Regions from separate parts of the uncultured Cellulomonas sp. genome, predicted to be linked through region 1. Evidence: riboswitches for the same ligand, from Rfam matches in the RefSeq annotation. Region 1 holds a riboswitch; the other holds the start of a gene.
What was found. Region 1 has a riboswitch for cyclic di-AMP ahead of RYN42_RS00520 (C40 family peptidase). Riboswitches for the same ligand answer to the same signal wherever they lie in the genome.
Positions count from the first base shown of each region.

Region 2: linked by a shared signal. The riboswitch ahead of RYN42_RS10070 (NlpC/P60 family protein) and the one ahead of RYN42_RS00520 (C40 family peptidase) in region 1 are both predicted to bind cyclic di-AMP.

Region 1 covers NZ_CAURTV010000001.1:121,771-129,924, reverse strand. The annotation lists gene RYN42_RS00545 (heavy metal translocating P-type ATPase) at 265-2,700, shown strand; gene RYN42_RS00540 (ATP-binding protein) at 2,678-3,730, opposite strand; gene RYN42_RS00535 (response regulator) at 3,793-4,512, opposite strand; gene RYN42_RS00530 (DUF305 domain-containing protein) at 4,654-5,262, shown strand; gene RYN42_RS00525 (SHOCT domain-containing protein) at 5,416-5,646, shown strand; cyclic di-AMP (ydaO/yuaA leader) riboswitch at 5,794-5,971, shown strand; gene RYN42_RS00520 (C40 family peptidase) at 5,974-6,738, shown strand; gene RYN42_RS00515 (hypothetical protein) at 6,848-7,180, shown strand; gene RYN42_RS00510 (M15 family metallopeptidase) at 7,808-8,154, shown strand, end outside.
Region 2 covers NZ_CAURTV010000033.1:2,057-10,210, reverse strand. The annotation lists gene RYN42_RS10095 (carboxypeptidase regulatory-like domain-containing protein) at 1-1,516, shown strand, start outside; gene RYN42_RS10090 (DUF4012 domain-containing protein) at 1,565-3,376, shown strand; gene RYN42_RS10085 (peptidase) at 3,485-4,189, shown strand; gene serC (phosphoserine transaminase) at 4,260-5,405, opposite strand; gene RYN42_RS10075 (metal-dependent transcriptional regulator) at 5,529-6,233, shown strand; cyclic di-AMP (ydaO/yuaA leader) riboswitch at 6,549-6,714, shown strand; gene RYN42_RS10070 (NlpC/P60 family protein) at 6,717-7,493, shown strand; gene RYN42_RS10065 (HNH endonuclease) at 7,770-8,154, shown strand, end outside.

The DNA of each region.
Region 1 (8,154 bases):
GATGACGCCGCGGCACAGCCAGCGCAGGATCACGCGTGCGCCGGTCACCACCAGATGGAGACACGCACGCAGCCCTGACCCTGTCGGCGTCGCCGCCGGGGGACGACCGGCGGCGACGCATGACCTAGTCCCTCCACGCGACCGACTTCATGAGACCTTCAGAGTTGAACGGGATGTTTCCTGCAGTCGCCCGCGTTGTGCCAGGCATTGGGTACCCCCTAGGGGTATGCACCGCAGGTGGCCCGACGAGACGTAGGAGCGGTCATGAAGGTCGAGACGACAGTCCTGGAAGTGGGGGGCCTGCACTGGGCAACCTCCGAGCCCATCGTTGAGCGGGCGTTAGCCCGGCGCCCCGGCGTCCTGAATGTGGAGGCCAACGCGCTGGCCCAGACAGCGAACGTCACCTACGACGCCGACGAGACCTCCCTGGCCCAGCTCGTCGGCTGGGTCACCGAGTGCGGCTACCACTGCGAGGGGCGCTCGGTCCCGCAGCACATCTGCGAGCCGATGGACGACCCCGCCAGCAGGACGCCCGCGTCCAGCGCTGATCACGCCACGCCGTCCCACGACGCCGGGTCCGCGCACGAGCACCATGGAGGCCACGGTGCGCCCGCGCCGATGTCGGTGCAGGACACGATGGGCCACGGCGGTCACCACGGTGGCGGCTCGATGGCGGACATGGTCCGCGACATGCGCAACCGCTTCCTGGTCGCGCTGCTGCTGTCGATCCCGATCCTGCTGTGGTCGCCGATCGGTCGCGAGCTGCTCGGGTTCTCGGCCGGCACCCCGTTCGGCCTGCGCGACGACGTGTTCAGCCTGCTGCTCTCGCTGCCGGTGATCTTCTACTCGGCCTGGATCTTCTTCGACGGCGCCTACCGGGCGCTGCGAGCGCGGACGCTCGACATGATGGTCCTGGTCGCGGTCGGTGTCGGCACCGGGTGGCTCTACAGCCTGTGGATCACCCTGACCGGCGGCGGTGAGGTCTTCTACGAGGCCGCCACCGTCCTGACAACGTTCGTCCTGCTGGGCCACTGGGTCGAGATGCGAGCCCGGGGCGGCGCGAACGACGCCGTCCGGACACTGCTCGAGCTCGCTCCCGACACAGCCGTCGTGCTGCGCGACGGATCCGAGGTCGAGGTGCCCACGGCTGACGTGGTCGTCGGAGACCTGGTCCTCGTGCGGCCCGGAGCGAAGGTCCCCGTGGACGCAGTCGTCGAAGCGGGGGAGTCCGAGGTCGACGAGTCGATGGTTACCGGCGAGAGCCTGCCGGTGCCGAAGGCTCCCGGGTCGCAGGTCATCGGTGCATCGATCAACACCACCGGGACCCTCCGCGTGCGGGCCGCCAAGGTCGGCTCGGACACAGCCCTGGCGCAGATCGTCGCCATGGTCCAGGAGGCGCAGAACTCCAAGGCGCCGGGACAGCGCCTGGCCGATCGCGCAGCGTTCTGGCTCGTGCTCGTCGCGCTGGTCGGGGGGACCGTCACGTTCCTCGCCTGGACCCTCGCCGGGGCCAGCGTGCCCACCGCGATGCTGTTCGCCATCACCGTGGTCGTGATCACCTGCCCCGACGCCCTGGGCCTTGCCACACCAACCGCCATCATGGTCGGCACCGGCCTGGGCGCCCGCCGCGGCGTCCTGTTCAAGAACGCGACCGCACTGGAGACCTCGGCACGCATCGACACCGTCGTGATGGACAAGACCGGCACCCTGACCAAGGGCGAGCCCGAGGTCACGGACCTGATCGTCGACCACCTTCCCGAGCTGGAAGTCCTCGCACTGGCGGCCGCCGTAGAACGCGAGTCGGAACACCCACTGGCACGCGCCGTCGTCGAGCATGCCGTACACCTCGGTGCCGCGGTGCTCACCGCCGACGACTTCCGGAACGTCCCCGGTCACGGCGCCGGCGCCACGGTGAACGGTCACCGAGTGCTGGTCGGCAACCAGAGACTGATGTCCGCCGAGGGTGTGACGCTCGGGGACCTGTCCACCCGGCGCGACGCGCTCGCGCAGTCGGGCAGGACCGCCGTGCTCGTCGCGGTCGACGGACGCCTGGTCGGCGTCATCGCCCTGGCCGACGCCGTCCGCGAGACCGCCGCCGCAGCCGTGGCCGCCTTGCACGAGGCGCGCATCGAGGTCGTCATGCTGACCGGGGACAACGAAGCGACCGCCCGCCGCATCGCCGGCCAGCTCGGCATCGACACCGTCGTGGCCGAAGTGCTGCCGGGCGACAAGGCCGACCAGGTCGCCCGCCTGCAGGCCGCCGGCCGGAAGGTCGCGATGGTGGGCGACGGCGTCAACGACGCCCCCGCCCTGGCCAAGGCCGACCTCGGGATCGCGATCGGCGCCGGCACGGACGTCGCCATCGAGACCGCGGACGTCGTCCTGATGCGATCCGACCCGCTCGACGTGGCGATCGCGCTGCGGATCGGCAGGGGCACGTTGCGCAAGATGCGGCAGAACCTGGGCTGGGCGATCGGCTACAACGCCCTCGCGCTCCCCATCGCCGCAGGCGTGCTCTACCCGTCGCTCGGCGTGTCGCTGAGCCCCGAGATCGCCGCTCTCACGATGTCCGGATCCTCGGTGATCGTCGCCGTCAACGCCCTCCTGCTCAAGCGGCTGCCGCTCCCCGCGGCACCGGGGACCCGCGAGCTCACGCCCACGATCGTGACGGAAGCCCTCAGCGAGGCAGCAGGACGGTGAAGGCGCTCCCCCTGCCGGGGCCGGGGCTCGCGGCGGTGATCGTGCCGCCGTGGGCATGGGTCAGGGCCAGGGAGATGGCCAGCCCGATGCCCGAACCGCCGTGCCCGCGATCGCGGGCCGTGTCGACCCGGTAGAAGCGCTCGAAGACATGCGGGAGATGCTCGGCGGCGATCCCGTCACCGGTATCGGACACGGTGAAGCGAACCCCGCCGTCCGACGTACGCCCCGCCGCGACCGTCACACGCCCGCCCGCGGGCGTGTGACGGATCGCGTTGCTGACAAGATTGTCGAGGACCTGACCCATGCGCAGCGGGTCGACCTCCAGGTCGGGCAGGTTCTGCTGGACGTCCCCGTCGAGGTGGACCGCGCTTTCGCTGGCCCTCTCCCGGCCCGCGCCGACGGCGGAGCTCACCAGGTCGACCGGCGCGGTGGCGCAGAGCTCGAGATGCAGGTCACCGCTCTCGGCCTGGGTGACCGCGGCCAGGTCTTCGGCGATCCGAGTCAGACGCAAGGCCTGCTCCCGAAGCAGCTCGATAGTCGTGGCATCGAGAGGGCGAACGCCGTCCTCCACCGCCTCGAGGTAGGCCGTGATCGTGGCGACGGGGGTGCGGACCTCGTGCGCCACATCAGCTAACAGGCGCTCGCGCAGTCGATCGCTGTCCTGGAGCCGCTCGGCCATGTGGTTGAACGAGACGGCGACCTCGTCGAGCTCCGGCCCCATCTCCGGTGGTGCGACTCGGGCGTCGTAGCGACCAGAGCCGACGCGCGCCGCCGCGTCCGACAGCGACGACAGAGACCGGCCGATCCGGCGCGTGAAGACCAGACTCACCGCGATCGATGCGAGCGCGGCCGCTGCGATGGCGACGGCGAGTGCGATGGCGCTGGCGTATCGAAACGCCTCCTCCGCGTGCAGGATCGCTTCGTCCTGGTCCCGCAGGTCGGCGTGCATCAGGTGCTCGTGGAACAGAGGAGGGCCGACGAGGGCGACGATCGTGGCCGCCGTGAGCGCACCGACCGTGAGGACGAGCACGCTTCCGACCTGGAGGCGAGTGGCCAGGCTCCACCGAGCCGCCCGGCGCGGGACCTCGCGATTCATGTGCCCGCACCGATGCGGTAACCAACGCCGCGGACCGTGCGGATGAACCGTTGTCGCTCCGCCTCGCCGCCGAGCTTCTTGCGGACGTGGAGCACATGCACGTCGACCAGGTGCTCGTCGCCCACCCACCCCGGGCCCCAGACCTCGTCGATCAGCGACCTCCTGCTCAGCACGGTCTTCGGGCGGCGCGCGAGGGCCGCGAGCACGTCGAACTCCGTGCGCGTCAACAGGATCTGCTCAGTGCCGACGCGAACCTCGCGGCTCTCCGGATCGACGGTGAGCGATCCGATCACGATGACGGGGGACGCCTCGATGACGGGCGCCGGAACGCGTCGTGGCCGCCGCAGAAGCGTGTTCGCTCGCGCCACGAGCTCGCGGGGGCTGAACGGTTTGGTCATGTAGTCGTCCGCCCCGACCCTGAGCCCGCGCAGCGTGTCGACCTCCTTGGCGCGCGCGGTCAACATGATGACGTAGCAGTCCGAGAACGTCCGCAGCTGTTGGCACACCTCGACACCATCCAGACCCGGGAGACCGAGGTCGAGGACGACCAGATCCGGGTCGATCTCCCGCAGCAGTGGGACAGCCTCGGCACCGTCGTGCACCTGGTGCACCTCAAAGCCGTCGCGCTCCAGGTAGCCGGTGATGACATTGGCGAGCGGCTCTTCGTCGTCGACGACCACGACGCGGCGTACTGCCACGCTCTGTGCTGGGCTGATCACCAGGCCCATTGTTACGGAGCGCACACCTCGATCGTCGACCTTCATCAAACCTTGATGCAACGACGACGCTAGCGACAGGGTCACGAGCGAAGGTAGATGGCCTACATGTTTCGCAACCGCTCGAGGGAGACCTGACCGATGAACCCGATGCGCCGCCGATTGACCGCCGCGGCCACAGCTGTCGCCCTCTCCGTCGCCCTGGCAGCCTGCTCCAGCAGCACGGACTCGGGCGACTCCCCGACCAACGGAGAGAGCGCGCAGAGCGCGGCGGCGACTCACAACGACGCAGACACGCAGTTCGCGCAGCTGATGATCCTCCACCACGAGGGCGCCGTCGAGATGGCTGAGGTCGCCGTCGAACGCGCTTCGACGCCAGAGGTGAAGGCGCTCGCCGAGCGGATCCAGGCCGCACAGGGCCCCGAGATCGACCTGATGACCGGCTGGCTCACCAGCTGGGGCGAAGAGACCGGGCACGACACGGACATGGGTGGCATGGACATGGGCGGGATGGACATGGATGGCATGAGCCAGTCCGAGGTCATGGAGGAGCTCGACGCACTCGAGGGTGCCGAGTTCGACCGAGCATTCCTCGAGCGCATGGTGGCGCACCACCGCGGCGCCATCGAGATGTCCGAGCAGGAGAAGGCCGAGGGCTCGAACCCCGACGCGATGGCCCTCGCCGGCACCATCATCGACGCCCAGACAGCGGAGATCACGGAGATGCAGAACCTGCTGGCCGGTCTCTGACGGAGCTCGGGACGTTCGCCCCTACGTGGACAGGTCGGGCCGGCGCAGCGTGGAACGAGGAGGTCGGTGCTCGCGCCTGGCCTCACGACCGAGAGGTGGTTCGTCATGATGTGGTGGGGACACGGCGGATGGGGCGCTGGTGGTTGGGTGACGATGGCGCTGATGATGCTGGTCTTCTGGGGCTTGGTCGCGGCGCTCGTCGTCTGGATCGTGCGCAGCGCCTCCGGCACCCAGCAGGTTCCGGGGGGCTCTGATCGAACGCTCCCGAGTCCCGACAGCGTGCTTGCGGACCGGTTCGCTCGCGGTGAGATCGACGAGGCCGAGTTCACCAGCCGGCGAGCCGCGCTGCATGGACCGGGGACGCGGCAGCCACGGGATCAGTGAGGGAAGCAAGCCTGCGTCCGCGTACGGCATAGCGTCTGGCCGTTCGTCCTGCGCTCATGAAGGTTTCATGAAGTCAGGCGGGTGACGGCCGGACGCGACCGGATCGATGCCTACCATCGTCGGAGCCGGGACACCCCTGGCACGGTCTTCTGGTGGGCGCCGAGCCCTGCCACCGCCCGAAGACTCCGCAGATCATCGATGGCAGGGACGGGGGAACCAAGATCGTGGACGCTCCAGCAGCGTCCTTGGGGTGAAGCCAGCACCACTGGCCGGGCGACTCTCTCCCGAACCCGACAGCTCACCTCGCAGGCGTCCGAGAGGACACCCATGCCCGCACGCCACCGCGCCGCCCGCCGCCCGCTGACTGCCCTCGACGACCTCGCCGCGGCATCCGCCGACGGCATGGCGACGGCCGGCAGACGATCAGCAGCCGCCGTCATCACCTCCGGTCTCGTCATGTCGATGTCCGGCACCCCCGCCTTCGCGGCGCGCACCTCGGAAGCCGGCTCGCTCAGCGGCTCGGTGGACACCGCGCGACTGACGCAGGACGCCCGCGCGGTTCTCGAGCAGCAGGTGGTTGCGCCCTCGAACGTCGAATGGACATTCGAGGCGCCCGCCGTGACCGCCGTTGCGCCGGCCCCCGCGCCGGAGCCGGAGCCGGAGCCGGAGCCGCAGGTTTCTCGGTCCCGTGAGCGCGCAGCCGCACCGGCCGCGGCGACAGCGACCGCCGAGCCCACGGTCGCCGTGCCGGCGAGCGCCAACGGCAACGCGATCGTCGAGATCGCCGCCCGCTACGTCGGGGTGCCCTACGTCTACGGCGGCTCGACCCCCGACGGCTTCGACTGCTCCGGCTTCACGTCCTACGTCTTCGCGCAGGTCGGCATCTCGCTGCCGCGCACCTCCTCCGCGCAGCGCAACGTCGGCACCGTCGTCTCGCGCGCCGACGCGCAGCCCGGCGATCTGATCTGGTCCCCGGGCCACATCGCGATCTACGCGGGTGACGGCCTCCAGGTCGACGCCCCCCGCCCCGGCAAGACGATCCAGATCAGGGAGATCTGGCAGTCCAGCCCGATCTTCATCCGAGTGGGCTGACGGTCCGTTGCCCGGCAATCCCGACACTTCACTGCGGCCTGTACTTCCCGGTGGAAGTGGCACTGCGGCTCGGCCGTCCAAGCCCGGCCTGACAGCGTGCTCCCTATGCGTGGGCGAGACTCTGGGCGACTCTGACGAGCGTGCAGGCGGCCAGCTCGCTCGCCTCCGCGAGCTCGACTCGCTCGGCGTCGCGCGTCTGACGTTGGCCGAGTGCCTCGACGAGTGCAATCGAGGCGACGTCATCGTCGCCCGTTCTGCGCGATCAGGGCGGCGCCGATCGGGCCGCCCTGTGTGGCTGGAGCGGGTCGCTGGCGATGAGTTGACCGGCGCGCTGGCGAACTGGCTCGACCAGGGCGGACCTGGACGCGCGCCCATGCCCGCCAGCCTCGAGCCGCTCGTCATCGACAGGTCGAAGGAGCATGCGGGCCAGGTGTCGCCCTAGTCGTCCCGCCAGCATCAGTTGGTGATACTCCTCGGCCGCTTCCCAGCGCCGCGAGAAACACGTCAGGCGGAGGCGGAGGCGGTCGCGGGAGCGCTTCGCCGACCCCCAGATGCGGCTCCGATGGGGCATCTTCATGGAACCTTGACGGCGTCGCAGGCAGGAGTTCGTCATCCACGCCGATGATCGAAGAGGCGCGACGGTCGCGCACGGCCGCTACGGCCGATCCCTGTGAAGAGACAGGCGGGCCATGACGACCACGAAGCGCTGGCCGGACATCGATGACGTCACCGCTTCGGCCCGACGGACGGCCGCGTGAGCTCGTCGCTCAGGGAAGGACCGCTCCCCACGCGGCGCTCTCTGCGCCACGAGGACCGTAGATCTGTTGGAACGCGGGTCGCTCGGAACCGAAACCCTGCGTCGCTGGTGAGGGCCGGATTGCTCGCGACGATGGTGGCTGTGTTCGTTGCACTGCAACCGTGGGGGGATCCGGGTCCTGCCCAAGCGTCCGCTCCGGTGGTCACGGGACCCACGACCGTGCAGGTGCTGAGCGCTCCAGACTCTCCGACTCCGCCGGCGTCCTTGCTGAGCGCTGAGAACCCTCGCGAAGGCGGGGTCGTCGCGTCGCGGATGGCCGACCGCGCCGAGCTGCCGGACTGCACCGGGATCTTCAGCGGCCGCGGGAGCAACGGGCGCCTGGCCAAGTCCGACCTGTGCGACCTGTGGCAGAAGCCGTACAGGGACCGTGCGGACGCGGTCGCGACCATCACCGACCTGAACTCCGCCTACACCGCCCGGTTCGGCGAGCCGATCTGCCTGTCGTCCGGGTATCGCACCATCGAGGAACAAGCAGCGCTTCGCTCCCAGAAGGGTGGCCTGGCGGCACCTGCCGGCCAGAGCAACCACGGGTGGGGCCTCGCGGTCGACCTGTGCCCCGAGGCATACGCCGGAGAGCGGGGGAGGTGGCTTCATGACGT
Region 2 (8,154 bases), on a different contig from region 1:
GGCGACCGGTCTCGCGGCCGGGTCGCACCAGGTGACGGCGTCGTTCCCGGGCGACGGCACCTACGCGCCGAGCAGCGCGACGCTCACCCAGACCGTCCTCGGGCCCGGACCGACGGTGTCCGGCGTCTCGCCGGCCATCGTGACGACCGATGGAGCGGTCCGGGTCACCGTGACCGGGACGTCCCTCGCGGGCGCGACGGCTGTGACGTTCGGCGACACCCCCGGCACCGGCCTGCAGGCTGTCTCCGCCACGCAGGTCTCCGTGCTCGCGCCCGCGCACGCCGCGGGCGCCGTCCCGGTCCGGGTGACCACGGCGTCGGGGACCTCGACGACGAGCGCGTCCTTCCTCTACGTGGACGCCTCCGACGGGGTGGTGTCCCAGACGCCGCAGCGTGCGGTCAGCGACCCAGCCGTGGACCAGGGAAGGCCCATCTGTGTCCAGATCACCGGCACGCACGGCGTCCCCGTCGGGGCGTCGGGCGTGATCCTCAACGTCACGACGGTCCACCCGTCGGCGCTCGGCCACGTCGTCGTGTACCCGGACACCGACGGGACCGGCACCACCGCACCGCCGTCGGGTTCGACGGTGAACTTCGAGCCCGGCGCCGACGTCGCCAACGCGGCCTTCGTCCAACTCCCCGCCAACGGCGCGGTCTGCTACTACACCAGGAGCGCCGGACCCGTGGGCGTCCTGCTCGACGTCACCGGGTTCACCATGCCGGACGCCGGGATCGTCACGCAGGCCTCGCGGCGACTGGTCGACACCCGGCCCGGCGCACAGAACGTCGGCACGATCACCGGACCCGTGGCACCCCACGCGGTCCAGACGGTCCAGGTCAGCGGTGTCGCGGGAGTGCCGGCCGACGCCAGCGCCGTCATCCTCAACGCGACGATCACCGGCGCCAGGGCCCCCGGCAACCTGCGGGTCTTCCCCGCCGGCCAGGCCGTGCCCAACGCGTCGGTGGTCAACTACGCCGCCGGCACGGACAAGGCCAACGCGACCATCGTCGACCTGCCCGCCTCCGGGAAGGTGTCCTTCTACTCGGACACCGGCACGCCGGTGAATGCCTCGCCGGTCAACGTGATCCTCGACGTCACCGGCTACGTGGTCGGCGACACCACCTACTCCGCGGTGACCCCGACGCGCGTGCTCGACACCCGGCCGGGGAGCAACCACCTGGGGCCGATGGCCGGCGCGCTCTCGGCCCGCACGGTCTACCAGGTGCGGCTACCGGGCAGCGGGGGTGTCCCGGCCGGAGCGTCCGCCGTGGTGCTCAACGTCACCGCGATCGGACCGACCGGGCTGGGCAACCTGCGGGTGTACCCGAACGCGGCCGGCTCCGGCGCCCCGCCCACGGCGTCGACCCTCAACTACGTGCCGGGGCGTGACGTCCCGAACCTCGTGGTGGTGGCGATCCCCGACGACGGCCTGGTCAACCTCTACTCCGACATGGCCCCCGGGGGCCTGGTCCACGTGGCCGCCGACGTCGTGGGGTATGTGCACCCGGGTGAATAGCGCGCTGCGGCATGTCGCCGCAGATGTCCGGGATGTCACGATCCCTCGGTGAGTGCCACCGTCGACCAGCCGCGGGCCTCCGAGGCGAGCCCGCCGACCGACGACGCGCCCGCGCCGCGCCGCCGCCTCGCGCGCCGCATCGCGTTCGGCGTGCTCGCCGTCCTCGTGGTCCTGGCCCTCGCCGCGTGCTGGCTGGTCTACCGCGGACTGCAGGCGTCCGAGGCGCTGCTGTCGGCCCAGACGGTGTTCGACGACCTGCGCGCGCAGCTGGACGAGGGCAGGACCGACCAGATCGAGGCCCGGCTGCCCCAGGCGCAGGAGGACCTCGCCAAGGCCCGCAGCGCCACCAGCGACCCGGTCTGGCGGGCGGCTGAGATCGTCCCCGGGCTCGGTCCCAACCTCACCGCGGTCCGGATCGTCTCGGCGTCGCTGGAGGACGTCACCCGCGACGCCCTGCCCGCGGTCGTCCGGCTCAACGACGTGCTCGAGGCCCCGAGCGCCCGCGCCGCCGACGGACGGGTGGACCTGGCACCGCTCATCGCCGCGGGGCCGGAGGTGGTCGCGGCCGCGCAGAGCGCCCACCGTGCCCAGGCGGCCGTGGCCCGGATCGACGTCGACCGGCTGGCGGGGCCGCTCGTCGGGCCGGTCGGGCAGCTCAGGGACGGCCTCGACCAGGTGACCGGCGCGCTCGACGCCGGCGCGCAGGTGGCCACCCTGCTGCCGCCGATGCTCGGCGCGGAGGGCCCCCGCACGTACCTGCTGGTGTCGCTCAACTCCGCGGAGCTGCGCAGCGCGGGCGGCATCGTCGGCGCCTTCGCGGTGCTGCACGCGCAGGACGGCGCCGTCACGCTCACCGACCAGCGCTCGACCATCGACCTGAAGGGCATCGACGCCCCGATCCTGCCGCTCACACCCGAGGAGCTGGTGGTGGACACCGACCGGCTGGGCCGGTGGGTGCAGGACGCCGTGCTCACCCCGGACTTCCCGCGCAGCGCCCAGCTGCTCGCCGCGCGCTGGGAGCGGGACCTGGGCCAGCCGGTCGACGGCGTGATCGCGGCGGACCCCGTCGGCGCGCGGTACCTGCTCAAGGCGACCGGTCCGGTGACCGAGCCCGGCGGCGCCAAGATCGACGCCGCGGACATGCTGCAGGTGCTGCTGCGCGACTCCTACAGCGACATCGACGACCCCGCGGTGGCGGACCGGTTCTACGCGGGCGTCGCGGCGGCGATCTTCGGGGCGGTCGGCTCCGGGCAGGGGGAACCGCAGGGCCTGGTCACCGCGCTGGCGCGGGCGGGCACCGAGGGGCGCATCCGCATCTGGTCCGCGCACGCCACGGAGCAGGAGACGCTGGCGGCCACCACGGTCGGCGCCGCGTTCCTCACCGGTGACTTCCCGGATGCGGTCGGCGTGTTCCTCAACGACGGCTCGGCAGGCAAGCTCGGCTACTACCTGACGACGGCGGTCACCGTGGAGGACCTGCGCTGCAGCGGGCCCGAGCCGACCGCGACCGTCCGCCTCGACCTCGACTACCAGCCGCCCGAGGGCGTCGCGTCCCTGCCGGAGTACGTGACCGGTACTGCCCGCACCGGGCTGCCCGTGGGGCACCTGTCCACCAACGTCACGGTCTACGCCCCCGTGGGTGCGCCCCTGCAGCCGCTGCGCCTGGGGGAGGGCTTCGTGTCGGGCACCACGGCGACCGTCGCCGGCCGCGACGTGCAGGTGGTGACCTCGACGCTCGCCCCCGGCGCGTCCGAGACCTACCGCGTCACCGTCCCGGTCCGCGACGGGAAGGTCACCGTGTGGGCGACGCCCACCCTGACCAGCCCGGGCTTCGTGCACGCCTCGTGCGCAGACGGGTGAATCCGGACGAATCGGACAACATCACCCGTACGGAAGAACCGGAACCGTCGCACGTCGGGCAACAATGAGTGCGAAATGTCCGAATCCTAGACGGGGGCGAATCCCATCATGGCCAGACTCATCCGCGGCGCGGTCGTCGCGTTCCTCGCGGTCCTCGTAGGCCTTGCCGGCGCCCTGCCGTCCCAGGCCCTCGTCTCTCCCAGCCCCAGCCCGTCCACGGACGGACCCGTCTACGGGTGCCTCGACCCCGTCGACGAGTACGGCGTCCCGCGCCAGTGCCAGCTGAACATCCAGATCCTCTCGCCGGTGTGCGACAACGAGGTCCCGAAGCTGCGCTACAAGGTCGTCGCGGTGGGCACCCCGAACACCAAGGTCACCATCACCTGGGTCAACCCCGGCGGCGACGACGTCGTCTACGCCGACCTCCCGCTCGAGGGCACGGTCAACTGGCCGGGCGCCGTCGAGGGCCCGGACGGCAAGGGCATCGACTGGCCCGGCTGGCGTCAGCTCGCGGACAAGTCCTGGGTCGAGGGCGACGAGTTCGACTGGGTCCGTCCCAGCGTGAACGTGCTCTTCCAGGTCAACCCCGAGCTCACGGTCCCGGTGGCGTACCCGCCGTCGAGCCCGAACTGCCACACCGACCCGCCCGGTGAGGACGAGGTGCTCGCGGTGGGCAACCCCAAGGCGGCCGTCCTGTCCGCCACGGGATCCGACTCCGGTCCTCTGCTCGCCGCAGCTGCCGGACTGGTCGTCGTCGGTGCCGGGGCCGTGACGATGGTGGCGATCGCCCGCCGCCGGCGCGCGATGCTCTGAGCAGCCGGTCCGACGACAGACGCCCGCTCCCCGTGCTGACCACGGTGGGCGGGCGTCGTCGTGCGCGGGGTCAGCGAAGCTGGTCGACCACGTGGTCGATGCAGGCCGTGAGCGCCAGGACGTCGTCCGGGTCCACCGCGGGGTACATCGCGACGCGCAGCTGGTTGCGGCCCAGCTTGCGGTAGGGCTCGACGTCGACGACGCCGTGGGCGCGCAGCACCCGGGCCACCGTGGCCGCCTCGATGTCAGGGTCTAGGTCGATGGTGCCGACGACGTTCGAGCGCAGGTCCGGGTCCGACACGAACGGCGTCGCCCAGTCCCGCGCCTCGGCCCACCCGTACAGGTGGCCGGCCGAGGTCGCCGTGCGGTGCACCGCCCAGGGCATGCCGCCGTTGCCCAGGATCCAGTCGAGCTGCTCGGCCAGCAGGACCAGCGTCGCGATGGCGGGCGTGTTCAGCGTCTGGTCCAGCCGTGAGTTCGCCAGGGCGGTGGTGAACGACAGCGACTCGGGGATCCACCGGTCCCCCGACTCGATCCGGGCCGCCCGCTCGATCGCCGCGGGGGAGACCGCGGCCAGCCACAGGCCACCGTCGGACGCGAAGGACTTCTGCGGGGCGAAGTAGTAGACGTCGGTCTGCCGGACGTCCACCGCCAGGCCGCCGGCGCCGGACGTGCCGTCCACCAGCACGAGCGCTCCCTGGGCGTGCGAGCCGGCCACCCGGTGCACGGGGGCGACGACGCCGGTCGACGTCTCGTTGTGCGGCCACGCGTAGGCGTCGACCCCGTCGGCGAAGGCCGGTACCGCCACGCCGCCCGGCGCGGCGCTGGTGACCACGGGCTCGCCGAGGAACGGGGCGCGGGTGGCCGCGGCGGCGAACTTGGCGCCGAACTCGCCGAACGTGCCGAACGCCGCGCGGTCCTCGATCAGGCACAGGGTGGCCACGTCCCAGAACAGGGTGGACCCGCCGTTGCCCAGCACGATCTCGTAGCCGGCGGGCAGCTCCAGCAGCGCGGCGAGCCCCGCACGTACCCGGCCGACCAGCGCGCGCACGGGTGCCTGGCGGTGGGAGGTGCCCAGCATCGCGGCGGCCGGGCCGGCCAGCGCGTCGAGCTGCGCGCGGCGGACCTTGGACGGTCCGGAGCCGAACCGGCCGTCCACCGGCAGCAGGTGCGCGGGGATGGTCAGCTGCAGCGGGGCGTCGTGAGCATCGGGCACGTGGCCGAGGATAGGCGGTCACGGGCACCGGTCGTCGGCCCGACCAACTAATCTGAGCCCAGCGCGGCCGCCCGGCCGGGGTTGGGCGCCGCGCGACGAGCACTCGACGCGGGAGGCCATGCAGTGAGCGACCTGATCGACACGACGGAGATGTACCTCAAGACGGTCTACGAGCTCACCGAGGAAGGCATCACCCCCCTGCGCGCCCGCATCGCCGAGCGGCTCGGCCACTCCGGCCCCACGGTCTCCCAGACCGTGGCGCGCATGGAGCGCGACGGCCTGGTGGTCGTGACGGGGGACCGGCACCTCGAGCTGACCGAGCTGGGGGCGAGCAAGGCGGTGCGCGTCATGCGCAAGCACCGGCTGGCCGAGCGCCTGCTCACCGACGTGATCGGCCTGGAGTGGCCGTACGTGCACGAGGAGGCCTGCCGCTGGGAGCACGTGATGAGCGAGCGGGTCGAGCGGCGCCTGGCGTCCCTGCTGGACCACCCGCACTTCGACCCCTACGGCAACCCGATCCCGGGCCTCGCGGAGATCGGCGAGGAGACCACCGCGGAGAGCTTCCTCGACGGGGTCACGTCCCTGCTGTTCTACCGGGGCGAGACCGGCGCCGACGGCGTGGAGCGCGCGGTCGTCGCGCGGATCGCGGAGCCGCTGCAGGTGGACGTCGAGCTGCTCGCGCGCCTGGCCGAGGCCGGGGTGCTGCCGCACAAGGAGATCGCCATCGAGCGCGGGCTGGGCCTCGTGACCGTGTCGACGCCCGGCTCCGAGACCGTCCTGGACCTCCCCGACGACGTCGCCCGGCACATCTTCGTCGGCAAGCGCTGACCGGTCGCCGGGCACGGTCAGGGCCCGTCCGGGCCCCCTTCTGGGCGCCGTCTGGGAGCGCCCTGGGAGCACCGTCGTGATCTTGACGGGCGTCCAGCTGCGGAGGTTGTGTGCGCGCTCCCACGCCGCTGATCGGCGTCTTTGCAGGTCACCTCCTGGTTCTGGACCGGGGTACAGGACGCGTGTCCTACACGAGCGGAGATTCCCGTGATCGGAACGTGACAATCGCGGGGGGCGTCCTGTACGTTCGACCTGCTTCCCAGGAACCCTCCTTCTAGGAAGCCCTCGAGCGGAACGCCTAACCCTGCCGCCGCCACGAGGTCCGCACTGACCGCCGGCAGGGGCGGGGGACCCAATTGCGGGCACCGGAAGTTCGGTGTCCTTGGGGTGAAGCCGGAGATCCGATCTCGATCGGGGACACGGCCGGGTGTTCTCCCACCCGAACCCGACAGCTGACCTCGTAGGCATCAGGAGAGGCATCGCGTGACCGTGAGCTCCACCAGCGCCCGCCATCGTGCGGCGCGCCGTCCTTCGACGCCGTTGACCGAGCTGGCTGCAGCCGCCTCGGGCCAGATGGGAACCGTCGGACGCCGTACTGCTGTCGTCGCCGCGTCGTCGGGACTCGTCGTCTCGATGCTGGGCTCGCCGGCCAACGCCGCTCCCGGCGGTGACGCAGGCGCCCTCCCGGCCGTCGACACCGCCGCCCTGACCGCGTCGGCCCGCGCCGTCCTCAACACGGCCCCCGTCGTGACCGCTCCGGTCGAGGCCGCCTGGACGTTCGACGTCCCGGTCGTCACCGCCGAGAAGCCGGCCCCGCCGCCGCCCGTCAAGGTCAAGGCCGCCGCCGCGTCGCGCAGCACCGTCCGCGCAGCCACCGCAGCCACCGCAGCCGCTCCGGTCGCCACCTCCGCCGTCCCGCAGTCGGTCTCCGGCAACGCGGTCCTCGAGATCGCCGCCCGCTACGTCGGGACGCCGTACCTCAGCGGTGGCACGACGCCGATCGGCTTCGACTGCTCTGGCTTCACCAGCTACGTCTACGCGCAGCTCGGCATCACGCTGCCGCGCACGTCGTCCGGCCAGAAGGCCGCGGGCACCATCGTCTCGCGTGCCGACGCGCAGCCCGGTGACCTGATCTGGAGCCCCGGCCACATCTCGATCTACGCCGGCGGCAACGACCAGATCGACTCGCCCCGCCCGGGCAAGACGATCCAGTTCCGCGCCATCTGGCAGAGCTCGCCCGTCTTCATCCGGATCGGCTGACACCAGCCGCCCGCCGACGAGGCCCCGACGACATCGATGTCGTCGGGGCCTCGTCGCGTTCCCGGAGGACCCCGGCGCGTACTCTGTCCGTGCACCACGCTGTTGCTTCGCTTCGCCGGGCCGGCAGCCAGCCGGTCCGACCCCCGAGGTCGGGAGAACGCCGTGCTCATGAATGCCGCGAAGCTGTCCACCGAGGCCGTCGGTGGGGCAGCCAGTGAGGTCGGCCCGCCCGGGCTGATCGCCTCCGGAGCCCGCACCCTGCTGCTCAACGCCAGCATGGAGCCCCTGTGCATCGTGAGCCTGCGGCGTGCCGTGGTGCTCGTGATGAGCGGCAAGGCGACCGTGCTCGAGACCGACGGACGCCTGCTGCACTCCGAGCACGTGTCCGTTCCTCTGCCGGTCGTCCTGTGCCTGACGCGCTACGTGCACGTCCCGGTCCGCCGCCCGGTGCCGCCCACCCGCCGCACCGTGCTGCAACGGGACAACCACCGGTGCGCGTACTGCGGCGGGGGAGCGGACACCGTCGACCACGTGCAGCCGCGCTCCCGCGGGGGCCGGCACGAGTGGACCAACGTCGTCGCCGCCTGCGTGCGGTGCAACCACCGCAAGGCCGACCGGCTGCTGCATGAGATCGGCTGGGAGCTGCCATTCGCCCCGCGAG